DNA from 3 places in the Rubrobacter aplysinae genome. Region 3 is predicted to be linked to each of the others. Evidence: riboswitches for the same ligand, from Rfam matches in the RefSeq annotation. Region 3 holds a riboswitch; each other region holds the start of a gene.

What was found. A riboswitch is a leader RNA that binds a small molecule or an ion and turns the genes downstream of it on or off. The one in region 3 is predicted to bind cobalamin.
Region 1: another riboswitch for cobalamin. It lies ahead of ABD53_RS07085 (CbtB-domain containing protein); the one in region 3 lies ahead of ABD53_RS08630 (CbtB-domain containing protein).
Region 2: another riboswitch for cobalamin. It lies ahead of ABD53_RS10190 (ABC transporter substrate-binding protein); the one in region 3 lies ahead of ABD53_RS08630 (CbtB-domain containing protein).

What each region holds. Positions count from the first base shown of each region.
Region 1 covers NZ_LEKH01000005.1:126,006-133,357, forward strand. Annotated here, with positions in the region: gene ABD53_RS07075 (cobyric acid synthase) at 1-996, opposite strand, end outside; gene ABD53_RS07080 (CbtA family protein) at 993-1,775, opposite strand; gene ABD53_RS07085 (CbtB-domain containing protein) at 1,787-2,008, opposite strand; cobalamin riboswitch at 2,046-2,230, opposite strand; gene meaB (methylmalonyl Co-A mutase-associated GTPase MeaB) at 2,294-3,247, opposite strand; gene ABD53_RS07095 (transcriptional regulator) at 3,441-4,103, shown strand; gene ABD53_RS07100 (hypothetical protein) at 4,106-4,387, shown strand; gene ABD53_RS07105 (Glu/Leu/Phe/Val family dehydrogenase) at 4,489-5,586, shown strand; gene ABD53_RS07110 (hypothetical protein) at 5,648-6,070, shown strand; gene sigZ (RNA polymerase sigma factor SigZ) at 6,382-6,951, shown strand; gene ABD53_RS07120 (dihydrolipoamide acetyltransferase family protein) at 6,969-7,352, opposite strand, start outside.
Region 2 covers NZ_LEKH01000009.1:26,107-33,458, reverse strand. Annotated here, with positions in the region: gene ABD53_RS10205 (aminotransferase class IV) at 1-619, shown strand, start outside; gene ABD53_RS10200 (heavy metal translocating P-type ATPase) at 927-3,053, opposite strand; gene ABD53_RS10195 (ArsR/SmtB family transcription factor) at 3,245-3,637, opposite strand; cobalamin riboswitch at 4,424-4,549, shown strand; gene ABD53_RS10190 (ABC transporter substrate-binding protein) at 4,852-5,856, shown strand; gene ABD53_RS10185 (histidine phosphatase family protein) at 5,862-6,560, shown strand; gene cobS (adenosylcobinamide-GDP ribazoletransferase) at 6,550-7,341, shown strand; gene ABD53_RS10175 (FecCD family ABC transporter permease) at 7,349-7,352, shown strand, end outside.
Region 3 covers NZ_LEKH01000007.1:5,516-12,867, forward strand. Annotated here, with positions in the region: gene ABD53_RS08605 (VanW family protein) at 1-280, opposite strand, end outside; gene ABD53_RS08610 (VanW family protein) at 385-2,058, opposite strand; gene ABD53_RS08615 (MerR family transcriptional regulator) at 2,718-3,158, shown strand; gene ABD53_RS08620 (DUF6789 family protein) at 3,193-3,684, shown strand; gene ABD53_RS08625 (CbtA family protein) at 3,791-4,519, opposite strand; gene ABD53_RS08630 (CbtB-domain containing protein) at 4,534-4,749, opposite strand; cobalamin riboswitch at 4,802-4,959, opposite strand; gene ABD53_RS08635 (Nramp family divalent metal transporter) at 5,080-6,408, opposite strand; gene ABD53_RS08640 (metal-dependent transcriptional regulator) at 6,507-7,049, shown strand; gene ABD53_RS17965 (transposase) at 7,083-7,352, shown strand, end outside.

The DNA of each region.
Region 1 (7,352 bases), on a different contig from region 3:
CGTCGGCATGCCCCGCGCCGCGCGCTCGGTGAACGCGCGCGCCATGCCACTCCGGCGCAGGAGCGCGAGGTCCTCTACAGTGGCCTTCGTGCCGGGCAGGATCGCGAGATCGGCCCAGAGAAGCTCTTCCCCGGAGCCGGTAAACCTCACCGACACGCCCGGCTCGTGGGCGAGGGCGTCGTAGTCGGTGAAGTTGGAGATCCGGCCCAGCCGCGCCACGGCCACGCTCAGGTAGTCTCTCCCCGCCGGGGGTTTCACGACCGACGGGGAGTCCAGTGCGAGCGAGTCCTCCCCGTCCACCTGCGGCAGGGCCGGCGCGTGGGGCAGGGTGCCGAGCACCGGACGTCCGGTGAGGGCGGTTATCTTGTCCAGGCCGGGGGCCAGCACCGAGGGATCACCCCGGAAGCGGTTCACGAGAAAGCCGCTGAGGAGCGACTGATCCCGCCCGGAGAGCAGCGCGAGCGTACCGTACAGGCTGGCGAACACGCCGCCGCGGTCTATGTCGCCGACCAGCAACACCGGAAGGCGGGCCTCGCGGGCCAGGCCCATGTTGGTAATGTCGGCGCTGCGGAGGTTGATCTCGGCCGGGCTACCGGCCCCTTCGCAGACGACCACGTCGAACCGGCTGCGGAGGTCCTCCAGCGAGTCGAGCACCACGGGCATCAGCTCGCGTTTCATGTCCTGGTAGCTCCTGGCGGTCGCCATCGTGCGTGGCCTTCCCCGCACGACCACCTGAGACCCGCCCCCACCGGAAGGCTTGAGCAAGACCGGGTTCATCGCGGCCTCGGGCTCGGCGCGGGCGGCGGCGGCCTGGGCGGCCTGGGAACGCCCGATCTCGGCCCCCTCCCGAGTCACGAAGGAGTTGAGCGCCATGTTCTGCCCCTTGAACGGCGCGACCCCGACCCCCTCCCGGGCGAGCATGCGGCAGATCCCGGTGACCACCGCGCTCTTGCCGGCGTCCGAGTGTGTGCCGCAGACGAGGATGGCCCCGCTCATCGCGCCTCGGCGTTGCGGACCGTCGCGCCCCCACGCCCTCCAGCCCCATCACGCTCGGCCCGCCGGCAGAGCAGCCCGAATGCGCAGCCCAGGGCGGCCCAAAGCACCGCCTGGGTGCCGAGAGAGGCGAGCCGGAACTGCCACAGCACCGCGGCCTCCACGTCACCCGCGCCGCCCGCGGCGGGCAGCAGCGCGTACAGCGCCACGAAAGAGACGACCAGAAAGCCCGCCACCGACAGATGTCTCGCCGGATCCGAGGCCCCGGCCATGCGGCGCGAGATACGCCAGGCAAAGAGCACCGCCAGCAGCGAGAGCGCGACCATGACCAGATAGGCCGGGGTCTGATCCACGGTGGACGCCCCGCCAGGAGGACTCGGCGGGTACTTCAGGAACGGCATCGCGACCGCCCCGGCGAACGCGGCCCCGGCGAGCGCCAGGCTCCGCCGCCAGCTCCCGAGCCCGGAGCGCCCCCGCAAAAACGCCGAGACCACGCCGAATACTCCCCCCAGGGCCGCGCCGTAGAGCGCCGTACCCACGATCAGGCCGGTCTTCTGCACCCCACGCCCGAACACGTCTTCCCCGCCTCCCTCGTGCGATCCGCCATGAGCGCCATGAGCATCGGGGGGGGCGCCAGCGGTATCGCCGTGGTGCCCGGAGGCCGCCGAGGCCGCCATCGCGCGTTCGAGTGTGGGCTCCCCGAAAGCCAGGCCAAACAGACCGGCTAGAACGCCCGCTATCAGGCCCGCGGCCAGGCCGCGCGCCAGGAGCTTGCCTATCATTTTCTACCGGCCTAGTGGCAGGGTACGGCGAGCAGGTGCCGGCCGTCGTGGAAGAACGCGTGCAGGTAGTTGTTCGCCGTCGCGGCCTCCCCGATAAACGGCGTCAGAAGGGCCCCGTTATCGAACAATACGGCGAAAGCGACGAGCAGGATCAAGACCAGCACCGCCCAACTCCAGGCCGGCAGGTCCTTTACGGATACCGGCTTGCGGGCCGTGTTCTCCAGATTACCCAAAGCGACACTCCTTTCGGGATCCTCGTCCCGGATAGTGCTCGGACGGCGGCGGAGAAGTATCCTGGCTCCCGGTTCCTCGCCTCGCCCCGGCCTTCCCACACCTCGTGTGCAGTGGCCTCTTTCGGGGCTGGCTACCCGGTCACAGTGGCGGGACCGCGCCGGACTCTCACCGGCTTCCTCGTATCCACCGCGCCTGTCTTTTGTATCTGGCGCAGAAGTGTAGCCACAAGCGGGCTATCCTGTCAACACCGCAGAGGGTCCCTGCCGACGGCCACTACAGACCCCCTACACCTCGCGGTACAGCGTCTCGGCGGCCGAGATCGGGTCTAGCTCCCGCCGATACACCTTGTTGACGAGGTCCTCGTCCTGGCGGTCTAGCCTCTGGCGCATCCGGTCTTCGAGCTTGGCGCGGGTCCAGGAGAGCATGAACTCCTGTATCGAGCCCATTCTGCGGCGCTCCAGGCCGCCACTCTCCGTGAGATGTCCCCGGTGGTCGTCCACGGCCCGGCGCAGCTCCTCGACGCCCTCGCCGGCGTCGCCCCGGGTCATTACTATCTCGGGCAGGGGAGACTCGGGGTCCAGCTCGTGTCCGATCTCCAGCGCCTGCCGCGCCTCCCGGGCGGCGGCCTTTGCCTGCGGATGGTCGGACTTGTTTACGCAGATCACGTCCGCGACCTCCATCACCCCGGCCTTTAGCGCCTGCACCGCGTCTCCCGAGCCCGGCTGCAGTGCCAGCACCACAGTATCCGCCACCGAGGCGACCTCCACCTCTCCCTGCCCGACGCCGACCGTCTCGTACAGCACCACGTCTACCCCGTAAGCCTCCATCGCGAGCGCCCCGAGCTTCGAGGCTGCGGCCAGCCCCCCGAGGTGACCGCGGCTGCCCATCGAGCGGATAAACACCCCGGAGTCCAGAAAGTGGTCGGCGAGCCGGATGCGGTCGCCCAGGATCGCGCCCCGCGAAAACGGGCTCGACGGGTCCACCGAGATCACGCCAACCTCCATCCCTTCGGCGCGGTAGATCCGTATCAGCTCCGCGATGACGCTGCTCTTGCCGACCCCCGGCGGCCCGGTAAAGCCTACGCTGAACGCTCCCCCGGTGTACGGATACAGCCCCCGGACCAGCTCGGGCACGTCCTCCCCGCCGGTCTCCACGCGCGATATCGTCCGCGCCAATGCCCGCTTGTCCCCGTTTATCAGCCTCTCGACGAGACCCTGTACGCCCGCCTCTCTAAACAATAGACCCCCACGCAACCTACATCACGTACACGACGTAGAAACCAGCTCTCTGCCACCACTCTATACGTTTCCCTCCAAGTTACCCGCTTTCCGACCCGTCCGCCAGTGCCTCACAAACCTCCCGGCCACACGAAAAGCGCAAATTTTATATAAAGCTGTTGTTTTTTGTTCAGTTTTTGCTTAACATACGACTATGACCAATCAAACCAGCCAAAACATGGAAGATGAGGGCGTAGACGCGGGGGCTCCGGGCTACGAGATGGAGGAGTCTTTCGAGGCGACGGAGCCCGAGCATTTCCGGGCGGTTGCGGACCCCACGCGGCAGAAGATCCTGCAGCTCTTGAGGGAGCGGGCGGCGAGCACCAAGCAGCTCGCCGAGGCGTTCGGCATGAAGCCGGGGGCCATAGGCCACCACCTCAAGGTGCTCGAGGAGGTCGGGTTCGTCCGGGTGGTGAAGACCCGGCAGGTGCGGGCCATAACGGAGAAGTATTACGGCAACACGTACCGACGGCTGAGCTTTACCGCCCGGCACTTCTCCTGGTCCGAGGAGATACCCGAGATCAGCCCCCAGTTCCACCTCGAGCAGGCGATGGCCGAGTTCGAGGCCCCGGAGCTTGACAGGGTACAGGCCCGGAAAAAGGATACCGGGAATACCGTACCGATGTCCTCGCTGGTTCACGCGAGGATTCCGCCCGAGAGGGCCGAGGAGTTCGCCCGGAAGGTAACGGAGCTGTCGGAGGAGTTCGATCAGCCGCCGGTGCCGGGCGAGAAGGTGTACGCCTTTATCGCCGGCGTGTTTCCCACCAACCTCCCCGAGATACCGGACGACGAGCGTGACGACGAGTCAGGAGGGTGAGCATGGAGCCGGACCCGGATCAGCACCGGCACCTGATGAAGCACCGTATGGAGGAGCAGAGACGATACATCGAGCGCAGCAGAGCCGCCTCACGCAGTAGCTCCACCGGGAACCGTCTCTTGCGACACCTTCTACGAGGCCTTTCACGGCCCTTGTCGCGGGCGTTTCTCAAGCTGGCCTTCGCCCTGGACTCCCAGACGGCCTGGGAAGGTCTGAAAGAGAATCTATCCTCCCCGGATACGGCCTCCACGCCCGTCTCCATGACGGAACGCCGACCGGGATAGCCGGATCGAGGGTGTAGAATCATTTGTAGCGTTTCAGGGTACGCCTGTAGTGTACCAGGGTGTTTAGGGTGTAAAGCGTTGGGGAGACCACGGGAGGCAGGGTGGACATCTTCGATCTTCTCGCGGAGCACGATTACGAGGACCTCGTCTTCATCCACGACGGCCCGACGGGCCTGAAGGGCATGGTAGCCATACACGACACGACGCTCGGTCCGGCGCTCGGAGGATGCCGGATGTATCCCTACGCCGGCGAGCACGAGGCGGTGGTAGACGTGCTGAGGCTGGCTCGCGGGATGACCTACAAGGCGGCGGCCGCCGGGCTGGATCTCGGCGGCGGCAAGTCCGTGATCCTCGGCGACCCGAGAACCGACAAGTCCGGCGCGCTGTTCCGGGCCTTCGGACGGCGTCTGGAGACGCTCGGCGGCAACTACATAGCCGCCGAAGACGTCGGCACCTCCACGGATGACATAGCGTACGCCGAGCTGGAGACCGGCCACGTCGTCGGCCGGTCCCGCGAGCACGGCGGCTCCGGCGATCCCGCGCCGTTTACCGCGCTCGGCGTGATGCAGGGCATCCGGGCCTGTCTCGGAGAGGTGTACGGCACCCCCTCCGCGGAAGGCCGGACCGTGGCCATACAGGGCCTCGGGCACGTCGGATACCACCTGTGCAACCTGCTGCACAGGGAAGGGGCGCGTCTGATCGTCGCGGACGTAGACGGGGCCGCCGTCGCGCGGGCGGCCCACGAGCTCGGCGCCACGCCCGCGGACCCGGACGACATAATCGCCACCGAGTGCGACGTTTTCGCGCCCTGCGCCCTCGGGGCGGTGGTGCACGATGACAGCATCCCGAGGCTCCGCTGCTCCATAATCGCGGGCAGCGCGAACAACGTGCTGCTGGAGGACCGACACGGCGAGGCGCTGGCGGAGCGCGGCATCCTCTATGCCCCGGACTACATAATCAACGCCGGGGGCCTCATAAACGTCGCCGGGGAGCTCGGGGGCTACGATGAGGAGCGTGTCAGAATCCGGGTAATGGGCATCCACGACTCGGTGCAGAGGATCATCGCCCTCTCCAAACGTGACTCCGTGCCGCCCCACACCGCCGCCGACACGCTGGCCGAGGAGCGGATATCCGCCGCGCTATCCGACGGCCGCCCGGGCACGGGTCCCGCGCCCGGCAGAGCCTCCCGGCTGCACTAGACTCTATAACCGGGGCGTCCGGACGGACTCGCCGGATTCGCTAGTGTATCTTTTGGGGTAGATGAAGAAGATCTCCCGCCTCATACTCGCCGCGCTGCTCGTGAGCGCCGTCATAGACCTCGCGGGCTTCGCCTTCGGGCTCTTCTACGCCGGAGTCTTCTACGACAACCTCGCGCATTTTCTGACCACTTTCTCTCTCGTGGCGCTCGCGGCGGAGCTATACCTCCGGTACGAGATGAATCACCGCGGGGTAAGGAGGCGCGTAACGGCGGGCCGCGCTCTGGCGCTCGGGGCGGCGCTGGGCCTTATAGGAGGCGCCTCCTGGGAAGGAGTCGAGGCGGTGCTGGACCTCGCGTTCCCCGCCACGATCTACAACCCGGCCGTGGACTCGGCAGTGGACGTAATGTTCGGCGTCGCCGGGGGCGCGCTGGGAGTCTGGAGAACCGCCATACATTTCGGCCTGGCCTCTCCTTATTCCCTCTAGCAAACGTCTGGCTGATGCGGGCGATTTCCCGCATCCTTTTCCACGTTTCTCCGTCTACCCTACAGGACCGCTCAGAAGAAGCAAAAGAAAGTAGAGCGTCATACCGAAAGGGGTAACGTTGAAAGAGATACGAGCCGCCGACCAACCGGGACCGGGGTCGTGCTGCGACCCGGATAGCCCGTGCTGTGGAGAAGAAGCTTATTGCAGCGGTGACTGCTGCTAGTTAAGCTGCCAGGGGCCGGTGGGCGGCGCAGTGTAAATAGCCGTCCCACTGGCCTGGGACCGGTACCCGGCGGCACGAGGTTTACGGCATGAGAAACGAGTCGGATACAGCGTCATCCCCGGCGGATTGGGAGTCTCACCGGAGAGCCTTGCACCGTTTCGTAGGCTCTCGGGTAGCGGATTCCGCCGCTGCGGAGGACATCGTGCAAGAGGCCCTCACCAGAGCCGTCGCACGCAGAGACACACTGAGAGACGCCGGAAAGCTCCAGCAGTGGCTGTACCAGATCTCCCGCAACGTCATAGCGGATTATTACCGCTCTCGGAGGACCTTTACCGCATTTCCAGAAGACCTACCCGCGCTCCCGGACGAGCCCGTTTCCGGGCGGGGGCTCGCCGCCTGCCTGCCGTCCTTCGTAGAGCGTCTGCCCACGAAATACCGCCGCGCAGTGAGGCTATCCGAGCTGGAAGGACACACTCAAAGTGAGACCGCAGCCATGTTGAACCTCTCGCTGCCCGGAGCGAAGTCGCGGGTCCAGCGGGCTCGTGGAATGCTCGCGGCGATGCTCCGGGAGTGCTGTGAGCTGGAATTCGATGGTCGTGGCGCGCTCGTCGGCTACGAGCCGAGACGAAACCCCGAATGCTGCCGGGGGTGCCGCTGATCATCCGGGGCCCGGACTCAGGATAGCCCGGAGTCGGGTGACAGGCTCTCCAGCCGGCTCTTTACGGCGTTCAGGAACCCGAGCGCCGCGCCGCCGTCCAGGATGCGGTGGTCGAACGAGACCTCCAAGTTCATCATGCTCCGCACGGCGATCGCGTCGCCCTCGACCACGACCGGCCGCTTTACGACCGACTCGGCAGAGAGGATCGCCGCCTGCGGGTAGTTGATGATCGGGGTGGAGACCACGCTGCCGAGGGCGCCGGGGTTGTTTACCGTGAAGGTTCCGCCGGATACGTCCTCCGGCCGCAGGCTACCGCTTCTGGCCCGCCGGATCCGCTCGTCCACGGCGCGGGCGAGCCCGGTCAGGCTGAGACCGTCGGCCTCCGGGATCACGGGCACCAC
Region 2 (7,352 bases), on a different contig from region 3:
GATGATCTGTACCCGTGGTACGCCACCCTACGGCTCACGGGATCCCCGCGAGTGTGTCAACAAATTTTTCGCTTTCGCCGTACCCTTTATTTGGATAGCTGATCCCGAAAAGCAGAAGGCTGGTCTGCACGCCACCGTTAGCCCCGTACAACGCATACAGCCGGAATCCGTTGATCCTACCGTAAAGAACTATCATTGGCTGGACTTGGTAGCGGGTCTATTCAGCGCCTACGAGCGCGAGGGTGAAACGACCATCCTCATTGATGGTGAGAACAATATCGTAGAAGGGCCCGGATTTAACGTCTTTGTGGTAAAAGACGGGGTGCTTGCCACGCCGGACCGTGGCGTTCTCGAAGGCGTTACGCGCAAGGTCGTCATCGAACTTGCGGAGAGACTCGGCATCCCGGTCGATAAAAGAGCAGTCCCGGCGGATGAGGTGCAGGAGGCGGACGAGATCTTCGGAACTAGTACAGCGGGTGGGGTTATACCGCTCACGAAGATAAACGGTAGAATTGTGGGTGACGGGCACCCTGGGTCTGTAACTCAACTCTTGCACCGGGAATACTGGAACCTCCACCACAAGCAATGCTCCTCTTCACCCGTTGATTACTATTTATAGGAGGATGGAAAGCGCAAGACTAGAACAGCGGTTTGTGACTGGGTAGTTTACATATACATTGGATCACCACTTGTTGTAGTAAATATTACTTTAATCATGATGGTTACTCGGTAAATTTTGGCATCTGGCCATCGAGTGGGGCGGGAGGGGGCCCAATATCCACTATGTAGTCGCCGAACCTCTCTACGCGTGAGGTGAGGTAGGGCGAGAGCATAGGGGCGAGACGTCTACCAAAAGGGATGGCGAGCCGTTGAGGGTACACCTATAACCTCGGCAACTACGTAGTTTTCGGTGAGCTAAGTACCGATCATGGGTTCCTCTTATTCGTATCCGTGCGGGTGGTCTCCGACGAGGTAGTGCCCTCTGTGAGATCGGCGCCGAACAGCCTCAAGCCGTTTAGCGTAACCGCTAGAGAGGTACCCATATCGGCCAGCACCGCCAGCCACAGCGTCACCAGCCCGAACGGGGCGAGCAACACGAATACGCCCTTTATGAGTATCGAGATGAGTATGTTTTGCTTGATTATCCTTTCAGCAGACCGCGAGAGCCGGACCGCTGCGGCGAGCTTGCGCAGGTCGTCCTGCATTAGCGCAATATCCGCGGTCTCAAGCGCGACATCGGTGCCCGCCGTGCCCATGGCGAAGCCCACGGATGAGGTGGCGAGCGCCGGGGCGTCGTTTATGCCGTCGCCTACCATACCCGTGGCGCCGTTCCTGGTCACGAGCTCTCGTACCGCCGCAACCTTCTGGTCCGGCAAGAGAGAGGCCCGGTAGTCTAGACCGAGCTCACTAGCGACCCTCTTGGCCGGGGCCTCGGAATCCCCAGTGAGCATTACCAGTTCCTCAAGGCCGGCGGAACGCAGAGTCTGTAGCGCCTCCAGGGTGTCGGAACGGATGGCGTCGGAGAGCCCGAATACCGCGAGCGGGCCATCCTCATCACCGAGTATCACCGGCGTCTCGCCGGCGTTTTCTACCCTCGTGAGAGCTTCGCTGGCCTCTTTGAGCGATATGCCCTCTTCGGCGAAGAGCCGGGGGCTGCCGATCAGGTAGCGCCGGCCTCCTATCTCGCCCTCGGCTCCGCGCCCGGAGGTAGTGGTGAAGCCCGACACTTCGGGAAGTCCCCCGTCTCCGGCGGCGGAGAGGATGGCGTGGGCCAGCGGGTGCTCCGAACGGCGCTCCAGAGCCCCGGCGATACGGAGGGCCTCGTCTCGTCCCATGCCCGCCGTGGCCTGGACGTTCGAGACCACGGGCCGGCCCTCGGTGAGGGTGCCGGTCTTGTCGAAGACAAGAGCTTTTAGCCTACCGGCGGCTTCGAGCACCGCGCCGCCCTTTATCAAGATGCCCCTCTTGGAGGCCGCGCCGATGCCGGAGACGACCGTTACGGGGGTGGAGATCACCAGCGAGCAAGGACAGGCGATGATCAGGAGCGCGAGCCCCCGGTAGAACCAGGTACCGAACTCTCCCCCGAGCGCGGTCGGTATGACCGTGACGGCGGCCGCCGCAGCCACCACCAGCGGCGTGTAGATGCGAGAGAAACGGTCCACGAACTGCTCGGCCGGCGCCCGGGTGCTCTGAGCCTCCTCGACCATCCGGGCTATCCGCTGCAGGGTGGAATCCCTGGCCTCCCTAGTGGTGCGCACCACGATCCCGCCTGAACCGTTCAGGCTGCCGGAAAATACCTCGTCTCCGGCGGCTTTCTCCACGGGGACGCTCTCGCCGGTTACCGGGGCCTCGTCCACCGTGGTCCGGCCCTCCAGGACCTCTCCGTCCACGGCCAGCCTCTCGCCGGGCCTCACGACCACCAACTCTCTCGCGCCCACCTCGTCTGCGGGTACCAGCCTCTCCGCTCCCTCACGGCGAACCAGCACCTCGTCGGGGGTCAGGCGCATTAGCCCGCGCACTGCACCCCGGGTACGGTCTATGGAGAAGGTCTGCAAAGCGTTACCGGCGGCGAACAGGACTACTACCAGCGCCGCCTCGCCCCAGGCCCCGATACCGGCTGCCCCGATAGCCGCCGCGCTCATCAAGACGTTCATGTCCAGATGCCGGGCGCGCACGGCGGATACGGCCGCCCGGAAGATGGGCAGCCCGCCGACCATGATCGCCGCGGTGTAGGGGAGGATCCGGGCGATCTCTGGAGCTCCGGCTAGCTGCAGAACGGCCCCGAGCGCGAACAGGAGCGCGGAGGCCACGGTAAATAGAAACCTCCGCGTACGCCAGAACGATATCTGCTCTGACTCCGCACTCCTTCCCACGTCGTAGCCGGCGCCTCTAACGGCCTGCTCTAGCCGCTCCACACTTACGGAGTCGTCGTGGTATGCGTCGAGTCTCCCGGCTGCGAAGTTCACGGTGGCCCGGCTCACGCCGGAAAGAGAGCCGACCCGCCGCTCGACGGTCACGGCGCAACTGGCGCAGTCCATCCCCTCTACCCGCACCACTGTGCGGTTGGCACTCTCCGATCCTCCTGCTCCGCCACCTACTCCTCCATCGCCGTAGGGCGCACAGCAGTCGTCGGTGCAAGAGGAAACAGGCTCCTGCGCGGGGCCTCTCCCCGCCTCCTGAGCAGGGGCACCTCCTGTCTCCGGTGACTCGTCGGGCTGAAAGACGGTAAGACTCTTCTTGTCCTTCACACGCTCACCTCTTCCTCGGACGCCCGGCCTTCCGGCTCCTCGCCGATAACGGCGCCGAGCAGGGCCTGGCCACGCCCGGTCAGCCGGTACATGACGAGCTTGCCATCCCTACGAGAACGAACCAGCCCCAGAGAACGCAGGGTCCTCATGTGATGGGAGACTAGATTCTGGGCGCGGCCCGAGATCCAGGCCAGATCACAGACGCAAAGCTCCCCGCCAACGCCACCGGCCTCTCCTAACGCCCCGGCCAACGTCAGCCGTGTGGGGTCCGAAAGAGCCCGCGCCGCCTCCGCAGATTCTTGCGCCCGCTCCTCTCCGAGCAGCTTCTCCCGGATGGCCTCGGCCCGGGGAGCGTCTATGCACAGCAGGTCGCACCGGTCGTCGCTCATAGCTTCACCTCAACACTCGTTGCTTTATTGTAGGGTAAAGTCTAGCACTTGCGTGGTCACGCCAGCGGTTAGGCGCGGCAACGCCCAAAAAACCAACCGTCGGAATTGATGGCGGCAAGTCAGGCAGAGAGCTGCTGACCGACGTACCCCTACATACTGCCCTTTCTGGCTACATAGCCTGCTAGTCGCCACATCACCCATCCGTTGGCGAACAACTCGATGATAACCACCGACACCACGAGGACAAAAGCTAAGTGAAACCGTGGAACCAGTAACGGCAGTGCATGAAAGCTCGCTCGTTTAAACGTGCCGACACCCGTGATGATGCCTGTCCGCGTAGCGCCTTTCCTGCCGGTCGGATCTCCCTCGTCAGATAGCGCCCCGGAGACGGACATGCTGGCTGTACACGCCGCCTCTGGCGGGCTCACTGGGGTGGTCACTGCGGAAGATGATGAGGGAGTTCGCGTGCTCCGGGGCACTCGCTGATAGTCTCGGTATTCGCCGGATCCGCTCCTGATACTCCTAGAGATGAGTACCAGACCGAGGCTAACCCGGTCCAACCTTCTATGCTGCTGGGGAAAGGGTGTACTTTGGCAGGAGCCCGCTGACGCGCCTCTAGGAGACCCCGACGTCGAGGGTTGTGTGCTGGAACAAAGCTAACCCGGTTTGAAGTGTAATTCGGACTTGGCTATCATTACGCGGCTAATAGACGAGCAATGGTAGCGTGCGGTGGACGCGCGCTACATAGAGATACACAGAAGTACACAGACAGCGGGCGGCGGAGTCCAGGAAGCCGGTGAGAGTCCGGCACGGTCCCGCCACTGTATCCGGGGAGCTAGCCTCGACGGTAGCCACTGCCCCAAGCGGGCGGGAAGGCGCGGGGAAAGCGGGGATCCGGGAGTCAGGAGACTGTTCCAACGCCCCAAGCTGCCCAACCGGAGCGAGGACTCCGAAGGAGGTACACGTGCAGAGACCGATTTCCGCGCGCCGAGCAGCACTCGGCATCCGCAGGCTAGCTCTAACGCCTCTCGAATGTTCTGCGGGCCGCCTCCGGAGCGGGGCGCTCAGAGCGGCGAAAGAGGCGCAAGGTAAGTACGGCAGAGTCCGAGGGATAGCGCCAACGTTACCGCAACTTCTGCGGAAATTTTTGCAAGCTCGAAAGGATTTTCTTGCGTAGAGTTGGTGAGAGGCCTAACGCGAAGCCGGGCGCAACGTTGCCGGCGATATTCGTCGTGGCGGCAATGGTACTGGTGGCAGCCGCTTGCGGCCAGGGCTCTGGTGGCGATTCTAATGACGATTCTGGTAGCGGCTCCTCGGGCGCCACTAGCGGTGGTTCCGGCGGGGCGGGCGGCGGCACCACGGCCAGCGCCTCCTTTCCGGTTACCATAGAAGACTCGCTGGATCGGCAGGTCCGGATCGGCCAGGAGCCGGAGGAGATCGCCTCCATGGTGCCGAGCGTTACCGAGACGCTGTTCGAGGTCGGGGCCGGGGATCGGGTGGTCGGCGTCTCCGAGGCCGGCGACTATCCGGAAGAGGTCGAGAGCATAGAGGAAGTCGGTAACTACAACGAGGTGAACGCGGAGAAGATCGCCTCCCTGCAGACGGACCTCCTGTTCCTCTCCTACGACTCGACCACGGAAGATCAGGCCGAGAGCCTGCAAGACAGGACGGGGGCGAAGGTGGTGGTTATCAACCCGACGAGCGTGGACGAGGCCATACAGAGCATCGGTACGGTCGGGGAAGTCGTCGGCAACGAAGATCAGGCAGAGGCCGTAGAGGAGCGGCTCCGGAGCGAGCTGGACGATCTCCGGTCGGAGGTGGAAGGCTTGCCGGAGCCCGAGATGTTCTACGAGGTCGGCTACGACCCGCTGTTCACCGCCGGTCCGGGCAGCTTCGTAAACGACGCCATCAACCTCGCCGGGGGAGAGAACATCGCCGCCGACGCCGGGCAAGCATACCCGCAGTACTCGGTCGAGAAGATACTGGAGGATGACCCGCGATACTATCTGGCCGGCGAGAGCTCCGGCGCCACCGTGAAAGGTATAAAGAGCCGCCAACAGTACTCTTCGCTCACGGCCGTTGAGCAGGACAAGGTCTTCGTGATAAACGACGACCTCGTTACCCGGCCCGGGCCCAGGATCGTGGACGGCGTGCGCGAGATCGCGGAGGTTATCCATCCGGAGGCCTTCGATGGGGAGTCCACGACCGGCGGGGGATGATACGAGTGGGAGAGGGCTCCGCTCACACGCACGTAAAGCTGGTACGCCACACCCAGACGGACTGGAACCGGGAGGGCCGCTACCAGAGCCGCTCAGACCGGCCCCTGACACGGTTCGGCCGGGCACGGGCGGAGGCGGCCGCCGCCCGGCTACAGCGCGGCGTGTACACGGCGGTGGTCTCGTCCGGGCTCTCCCGCACCGACGGCCTCGCCGACCTAGTGGAAGGCGAGAGGCGGGAGCGGGACGAGCGGTGGCGGGAGGTGGATCACGGCGTCTGGGAGGGCCTGACCCACGACGAGGTCTCCGCCCGGTACGGCGAGCAGGCTCGGCGGCGCTTCGGAGATTTCTGGAACAGCCAAGCCCACGGCGGAGAGAGCGGGGCAGACCTGTGGGAGCGCGTCGGGGCCGCCTGGGAGGACCTGCTCCGGGAACATGCCGGAGGCCGGGCGCTGGTGGTCACGCACGGAGCCCCGATCCGGCTCCTCCTGTGCCACCTGCTCGGCGTCCCTTTCAGCGAGCACTGGCGGTTCCGCACGGACCTCGGCGGCGTTACCGCCCTCGACATCTATCCTTCGGCGGCCATCCTGAGAACCATGAACGAGGTGCCGCCCCTATACGAGGCACACGAGGCAGACACACGGCGAGCTTCTCCGGTTAGGAGCCCTTCCACTGGTGAGACAGGTGAGGAGACAGATGCCGGATAGTCCGAAGTCCGGCAGTAGAAACCGCTGGGGACCGCTACAGCCCCTCGGGGAGGCGGTCCGCTTTCTGACGGCGTTTCCGGTTCCCGGACTGCCGCCGATGAAGGAGGCTTCCGTGGCCCGAGCGATGGCGGCGTTTCCGCTGGTCGGGCTGCTTATCGGGGCCTGTGGGGCGGGAGCAGGGCTGGCGGCCGGGTTTGTATTCGGGGAGCCCGTGCGGGCGGTGGCGGTGGTCGTGGCCTGGATGGTCGTGACCTGGGGCTTGCACCTAGATGGGCTCGCCGACAGCGCGGACGCCTTGTTCTCCTGGCGTTCGCGGGAGCAGAAGCACGAGATCATGAAGGACAGCCGCATCGGCACGATGGGGTCTCTGGCCCTGATATCGGCCGTACTCCTGAAGATAGCGGCGATCTACAGCCTCGGCGGGGCCTGGTGGGCCGGGGCGCTGCTCGCGCCGGTAATGGGCCGCTGGTCAGACATCTACGGCATCTTCTTTTTCCCGGCGGCCCGCGAGGGCGGCATGGGACGCAACTTCCACGAGCAGGTCCGCAGCCGGTACTTCGTCGTCGCGACGGTGAGCGCGCTCCTGATCGGGGCCGTCCTGCTCCCGCTCTGGGGCGCGCTCGTCCTGGTCGTGGTCTTCGCGACGACGCACCTGCTGGCGCGCTGGATGTCCGGTGTCCTCGGCGGGCTCTCCGGCGACACCTACGGCGCGCTCTCCGAGGCCGGGGAGGTCGTGGCCCTCCTCTCCCTGGCCGCCCTGGCGAACCACGCGATACTGTGAGCCCGGAGTGA
Region 3 (7,352 bases):
CGAAACTTATCTGGGCCAGGCTCTGCGAGGCCCCGGCCTCCAGGGCTTGCCGGGCCTCGGCCTTGCTCATTCCGCCGACGTCCACGCCCCCGATCTCGACGCCGCGCCTTATGCCCTCGTCACCGCGGGAGAATCCTAGGGCCGCAACCAACACGCCCGCTAGCACCAATGCCAGAAGCACCGCGCCCACCGTCCTGCGCCGGCGCCGGAAGCTGCCCCGACCGTAGACCTTAAAACCGGCTCCCTCGCCTCTCGCCTTAGAAAACGCCTCTCGCCTCATTGTCCCGTAGCCTCCTTTTCCGTAACCGCCCCGACCGGGCCCCGGCTCTTCTACGCCCCGGGTGTGGCCTTACCATAGAGATAACCGCCGTTCTACCGGCTTTGCTAAGGCCGCACCGGCGCGACGTCGACTTCAGTCGGCGGGAGCTTGCCTTCGTCGGTCTCAAGGGCGTAGTACGTGCTGGTGTATATAGGTCCGCTGGAGACGACCTCGCCCTGGGCGTTCTTGACGGTCTTCGTGGTCCTCCACTTGGATATGTTCTCGTTCTCGACGAGGTTCTTTGAGTCCATCGTGACTTTTTTGCCCGTGGGCTGGCCCCACACCTCGGCGTAGATGTAGCCGTCGTCGGCGACGTACTCCCGGATCATGACGTAGCCCTCGGTGGTGTTGCGGAACCTCATGTCCAGCTCCTGGCCCCGGTAGCCGTTCTCGGCGCCGAACCACACCGTGGCGTCGAGGCCGGGCCTGATGTAGTTCAACAGGGCGAAGTGTGCGTTGCGCTCCACTATATCCAGCCCGGCGTAGTTGGCGGCCATGTATAGGGTAGAGGAGACCTGGCACAGCCCGCCGCCGGCGGCCTTCTCCACCTTGCCGTCGACGAACACCTTGGTCTTTTTATAGTCCAGCGGGGCGAGGACGTCATTTGCGGATAAAACCTCGCCGGGGGCCAGAGTCTGCCCGGTGAGCGCCTCCGAGGCGGTCCTCAGGTTGTCTACCCGGGCCGGGGCGTCGTCGCCGGTGCCCTCGAAGGTGGTGCGGTACTTGCCGATCAGCTGCGTCGGCCTCTGCTGGCGGGCCTCCTGGGTGGTCAGCTCGGGTACGTCCTCCGCCACGGGGACCTCGTACTCGCGTTTACCCTGGAGCAAACCGCTCCGGAGCTCGCCGAGGAGCTCCAGGGTCTGTATGCTCTGTCCGGTCCGGCCGGGCACCACCTCTACGCTGTCGCCCGCAAAGCGATAGTCGGCCTCCCTGGCCTCGACGTTGATACTGGAGTACATCCCCGAAAGCTCCGAGCGCAGGGCCTGCGGGGAGAGGTAAACCTCTAGTCTGCTACTCTCGGGAGTGACGTTGATGAGCCCGGCGATCTGTCGCGGGCTCAGCTCCCACCGCTCGCCGTCCGCGGCCAGTGTGGCCGGCTCGCTGATGGCGGTCCTGACCTTCTCGGCCGTGTTCTCGGCCTCGGCGGTGCTGATCTCGGGCCGTGTCGCCCCGCCGGCGAGCTCCGCCTCGCCCTCCAGGCTCTCTATTGAGCCGCGGATGTTGGCCGCGGTCTGATCCACGTCGACCTCGTAGCCCTCCGCAGACTGCGAAACCTCGACACCCGCCAGGGACACCGAGACCCCGGCCTGGGTGGGGTCTTCGCCAAGCCGCCGCGCCAGGCTCTCCGAGACGTCGCGGACCTTCTCCCCATCGTAGGCGACTTCAAGGGGCACCTCGACGGTCCCTACGAGTCCGCCCGCACGCTCCCTGGCCCGCTCGATGACATTTCCCTCGCGGCCGACCTTTCGGGCATTCCGCACCGTTGCCTCCACATCGGGACGCACCCCGACGCTCTCGGCCGGAACGGTCACTTCTTTACCGTCGCCGCTCACCCGGATCTCGTTCAGCGCGTAGGCGCGCTCCCGAAGAAGCTTCTCCGCCTCCTCGGTGGACTTACCGCCTAGGTCTAGCCCGCCGGCCTCGACGCCGCGCGGGATGCCGCCCTCGGAAGCCTGCGGACTCGCCCCGAGAGCCGCGAAAAGGACCACTACCACGCCGAGCAACGAGGCACCGGCCAAGAGGAGCCGCGTACGCGAGCGCCGCCGGCGCCAACGCCGGCCAGACCCCGCTCTGCCCCGTCTGATAACTGTTGAGTCTCGATTCATCCTCCGCCTCTGGTCGTGTCCTGCTCCGCCGCCAACGGCGGCCCGTATCCGGAGACCATCGCAACCCCAGACCGAACCGTGACAGAACCACCGTCAACCAGGATCACGGACGGGGTGTGGGACTCCGGCGCTTATTCACCCGCACATATGAATGCAGGCGCATAGGTTATCAGTGAGGCGCGGTTGCGTCCATGAAAATAATCAGGGTAGCCGTCTCGGCATCTCTCCCGCCGGCAGACGAAAGGCCGGGGGCTCCGATTCGGGGCGGACGTTGTGCGAGGCTTCGGGACACGCTTTTCTGGCGGGGCGTGTCCGGTATCCGGATATTGTTGGAACTCCCTACTTTCTAAGGGCATCTCGTAGCAGGCTTCGTCTAAGGGCATCTCGTAGCAGGCTTCGCATCAAATATCTGTGACTCATGGGTGCCATACAGCTTGCAGCACTGACCTCGGCGGAAGCCACTTCTGCACTCATACGAATAGTCTCTTCCAATAAAAGTCGGGAGACCTCCTTGACTCTACACTATGGTGAAGGGTTTATATTGGCTAGGCATGAAGATGGAGAGTACAGAGATGAAGCTGATGCAGATCGGAGAGGTGTCCCGGCTTTCGGGGTTACCCGTGAGGACCGTCCACTACTACGAGGATAGGGGGCTCTTGGAGCCGGCTTCCCATACGGAGGCGGGCTACCGTCTCTATGGCCGGGAGGAGTTGGCGCAGCTGAGGTTCATTAGCCGGGCGAAGCTCCTGGGTCTCACGCTAGAGGAGACGAGGAAGCTGGTCGCTCTAGCCGAAGGGTGCAACCGGGGCGAGATCGTCCCGGACCTCGAAGAGACTCTACGGGAGAAGTTGCGAGAGACCGAGCGAAAGATGGAGGAGTTATCCGCCTTCAAGGAGAACCTCCTCTACTACGAGAGGCAGCTATCCGAGACCGGGCCGGCGGAGCTCTGCGGAGAGGAGGCGAGCTTCTGCGGCTGCGTAGACGCCGTGACCGGCACCGACTCCGAAGACTGAAGATGCTCATCGACCCGGACATAAGGAGGAACACATGACGTCTCGCACGAGCACGCGACAGCAGGAACAGCGGCAATCATCCTCGATGGCCCAGGGCCGCCTGGCACGGGGTTTCGGCTGGGGAGTGGTTGCCACGCTTGCGATGTCGGTGCTTATGATCGTGGCCACAGCGACTGGGCTATCCCCGATGCCGATGCCCGTACCTGCGGCCATCGTGGGCCAGGTACTTGGGGGAAATCTGCCCCAGCCCCTCATAGTGCTTGTGGCGGCTCTCAGTCATCTGGCCTTCGGTGGCGTAGCGGGCGCGGTACTTGCGGCCCTCACAAGGCCGATAACGCTCCTAAAAGGACTGGGCTGGGGGATTCTTCTGTGGGTGCTCATGGGGGTCGTCTTTTTGCCGTTCGTGGGCTGGGGGCTTTTCGGAACCTCGATCGCTCCCCAGATCGCGGTGGCGACGCTCGTACTGCACCTGGTCTATGGCACCACCCTGGGTTTGCTGCTGGATCGGGGTAAGAGCGGGGAGTAAGAGTCGCTTACAACAAAATGGTAACAGCGATCCTAACCCAGCAGACGACGACCCTTGCTTTCGAGTTTTGCGCAAAAATAGCGCTATAGCACTTGACACTCTAATTTCATGAAAGGTCGCTTACTCTCGGCGAGGAATCTCCTTCCCGGTCCGTCCATTCGCATAGTGCGCCGAAGATGCACCCCAATGCCGCCCATAGAACCAGTTGGGTGCCCAGAGCCGAAAGTCGGAAATCCCACAGCAGTCCGGCCGGGAAACCCCCCGGGTCCACGGCAGCCGGAAGCCCCATGAACAATCCCGCAACGATAACCGCAAACCCCACTCCCACCGCCGTATGGCGTACGGGAGGGCTAACCTCTCGTTCCCGGAGTCTCCTCGCTACGTACCAGGCCACCAGAACAGCGAGCAGGGACAGTATGACCATGGTGAAGTATGCGGCGGTGCGGGCCCCGATAGTCTCCGGGCCTCCGACGGTCGGCGGATTGGCCGGATACTTGAGAAAGGGCAAAAGGATTGCCCCGGCGAACACAGCTGCCGAAAGAGAAAGGCTGCTCCTCCAATCGCTTACGGAGGCCATCCGGGGCCGGAAATACGCATACGCCAGCCCGAACAGACCTCCTACGGCCAGTCCGGTTAGGCCGGTGGCGAAAAAGAGTCCAACCTTCTGGGTCGAGCGGCTAAAGACCTCCTCTTCGGGGGCACCGCCCGAGGAGGCTTCCTCGAGTTGGATGGCCCCCTCAAGGGATGATTCTCCTACGAAGAACGCGAAGACTCCCGCAAGGAGTCCCGCCAACAAGCCAGCAGCTAGTCCCCGGCGCAGATACGACGTAGTCATTATTCTCAGCGCTCCTAGTGGCAGGGAACGGCCAGCAGGTGGCGTCCATCGTGGAAGAACTCGTGGAGGTAGTTGCTGGCCTCAGCTGCCGACCCGAGCAGGGGTACGAGCAACTCTCCACTGGCGGATAGCAGGACGAAGAGCATCAACACCAACAGCGCCCCCGTAACCCAGCTCCACCAGGGCATCCCTCCCGGAGAGAGAACCCGCTCTAGAGAGCCTCTGTGCATCGGAAACCTCCTTATCGGGGTCCTCGCCCCGGTCGGATTTCGGGCAGCGATTCAGTCTCCTGACTCCCGGATCGACACTCCCCCCGGCCTTCCCGTTCCTCGACTTACCGGAGCTCTCTATCAGAGCTCCGTCGGAAACCGTGGCCTTACTTCGGGGCTCGCTACCCGGTTACAGTGGCGGGACCGTGCCGGACTTTCACCGGCTTCCTGGCTCTCCGCCGCCCTCATTTTTTTGTGATCGCTAGCATACGGCCAAGCCCGACGGGCGTCAAGACAGCGGCCGGCTTACGCAAGACTCGCCCCACGAGCTTCTGCCCTCTTTATCCGTCCTTATCCTCCTGATGCCGTGCCGGGGAAGAAGGTCTGGTAGAGCAGAAATACGTTCAGCGCGATGATCAGGCCGATGACCACCGTTGCCACTATGGTGGTCAGGCGGTGGTTGACTAGGCCGCCCATTATCTGCCGGTTGCGGCAGAAGATCAAGAGTGGGATGAGGGCGAAGGGTATGCCGAACGAGAGCACCACCTGGCTCAAGATCAGTGCGGTGGTGGCGTTGACCCCAAGGCCGATGATGACCAGTGCCGGGGTCATCGTGATCAGGCGTCTTAGGACCAGCGGTATCCTGCGGTTTATGAAGCCCTGCATGACCACTTGTCCCGACATGGTACCCACCGCAGAGCTCGAGAATCCGCTCGCCAATAGCCCGACGCCGAAGAGGATGGCCGCTGTGGGACCGACCAGCTCGCCAAGCCGGGCGAACGCGACGTCCAGACCCTCGACGACGGGGCCGTTCTGGAAGAATAGGGCCGCGGCCATGATCATCATCGAGGCATTTATCACTCCGGCGAGGCCCATGGCGATCAGGATGTCCACGAACTCGAAGCGGAAGATCCTCTTTCTCTCTTCCTCGGTGCGGCCCACCACCCGGCGCTGGGTAAGCGCCGAGTGCAAGTATATAACGTGGGGCATGACCGTGGCCCCAAGGATGCCGACAGCCAACAATACGCTGTCGGTGCCGGCGAGCTGCGGGGTAAAAAGCCCGCCGAAGAGAGGTCCGGGCTCCGGCTTGGCCATAAACACCTGATACCCGAAGGAGAAGACTACCACCCCCACCAGCGCGGCGATCCCCGCCTCCAGCGGCCTAAAGCCCCTGCGCTGCAACTCCAGAAGCCCGAAAGAGAAGACCGCCGTGATCAGCGCCGCCGGAAACAGGGGGATACCGAATAACAGATTCAGTCCCAAAGCTCCTCCGATGAACTCCGCCAGGTCGGTGGCTATGGCGATAACCTCGGCCTGGACCCACAGCCCGAACGTCACCGGCTTGGGAAAGCGCTCCCTACATAGCTCCGGCGAGTTCTTGCCCGTAGCGATGCCCAGCTTTGCCGACATCGACTGGATGAGTATCGCCATCAGGTTAGAGGTGAGAACCACCCAGAGCAAGAGAAACCCGAAGGTAGACCCGGCCGCGATGTTGGTGGCGAAGTTGCCCGGGTCTATGTAGGCCACCGCTGCGATGAACGCCGGCCCCAGGAACGGCAAGAACCGCTTCACACCACGCTTCTGCCCCTTTAAAGCCGCCTCCGCCGCCCGTATCGTGGCGCTTTCCCCTGGCAGGAACTCCCCAGGAGTAGTCTCCTCGGAAGCGTTCGTGTAAGCCATAGAAGTCTTCTCCTAATCTATTTTATTAACCAACGCTAAATTTATTAACTGACAAAGCTAAAATCAAGCTGATGTTATACTTGATGCTTGATTTAGGGTTGACTACACTAAGGTTCATGATGAGCGATCTGGCGACGACTCGACAGCTGTCTTCTTCGGTGGGAGACTATCTAAAGGCCATCTGGGAGGTGGCCGGGACGGGCGGGGCCTCCACCAACGACGTTGCCGTCCGGCTCTCGGTGGCGCCCGCCTCGGTGACCAACATGTTCGGTCGGCTGCGGGAGATGGGCTTGGTCGAGTACGAGCGCTACCGGGGGGCTTTTCTCACCGAGCGTGGCTTAGAGGAAGCCCTGAGGCTGTTGCGTCGGCACCGGCTGATCGAGACCTTCTTGCTGGAGCACCTGGGTTATCCGTGGAAGGGGGTACACGAGGAGGCCGAGCGCCTCGAACACGCAGTGTCGGACGTTTTCGCGCAGCGCCTGGCCGAGTTTCTGGGTAGTCCCGAGCGCGATCCGTATGGGGACCCTATCCCGCGGGCGGACGGTACCCTGGCGCCGGAAGAATCCTGGCTCCTGGACCAGACGAAGGTCGGCGAGCGGGTCCGCGCCTATCGGGTACAGACCTCACCAATAATAGGTTGAAGCCAGTGTGCAATCGGCTCCGCAGTTCCAGGCATGATTTTCGCCTGGCCGTCGGCTGTGGCATCTTTCAGTTCTATCTTGGAGACACTTAGCTGGCCAGAGGGTGTCGAGGCATTGCCGCTTCCACCCTACAGTCCCGAGTTGAACCCGGTGAAGCGCTACTTCCAGGAGCTTCGGGCCAAGCTCTCCAACAAGATTTTCGAGACCATTGAGGAGATCATGGAAGCCTTGAGCAGGGCGCTCGCACCGTACTGGGAGGACCCGACGAAGCTGGCGAGCCTCACCGGGTACGGCTGGTGGCTA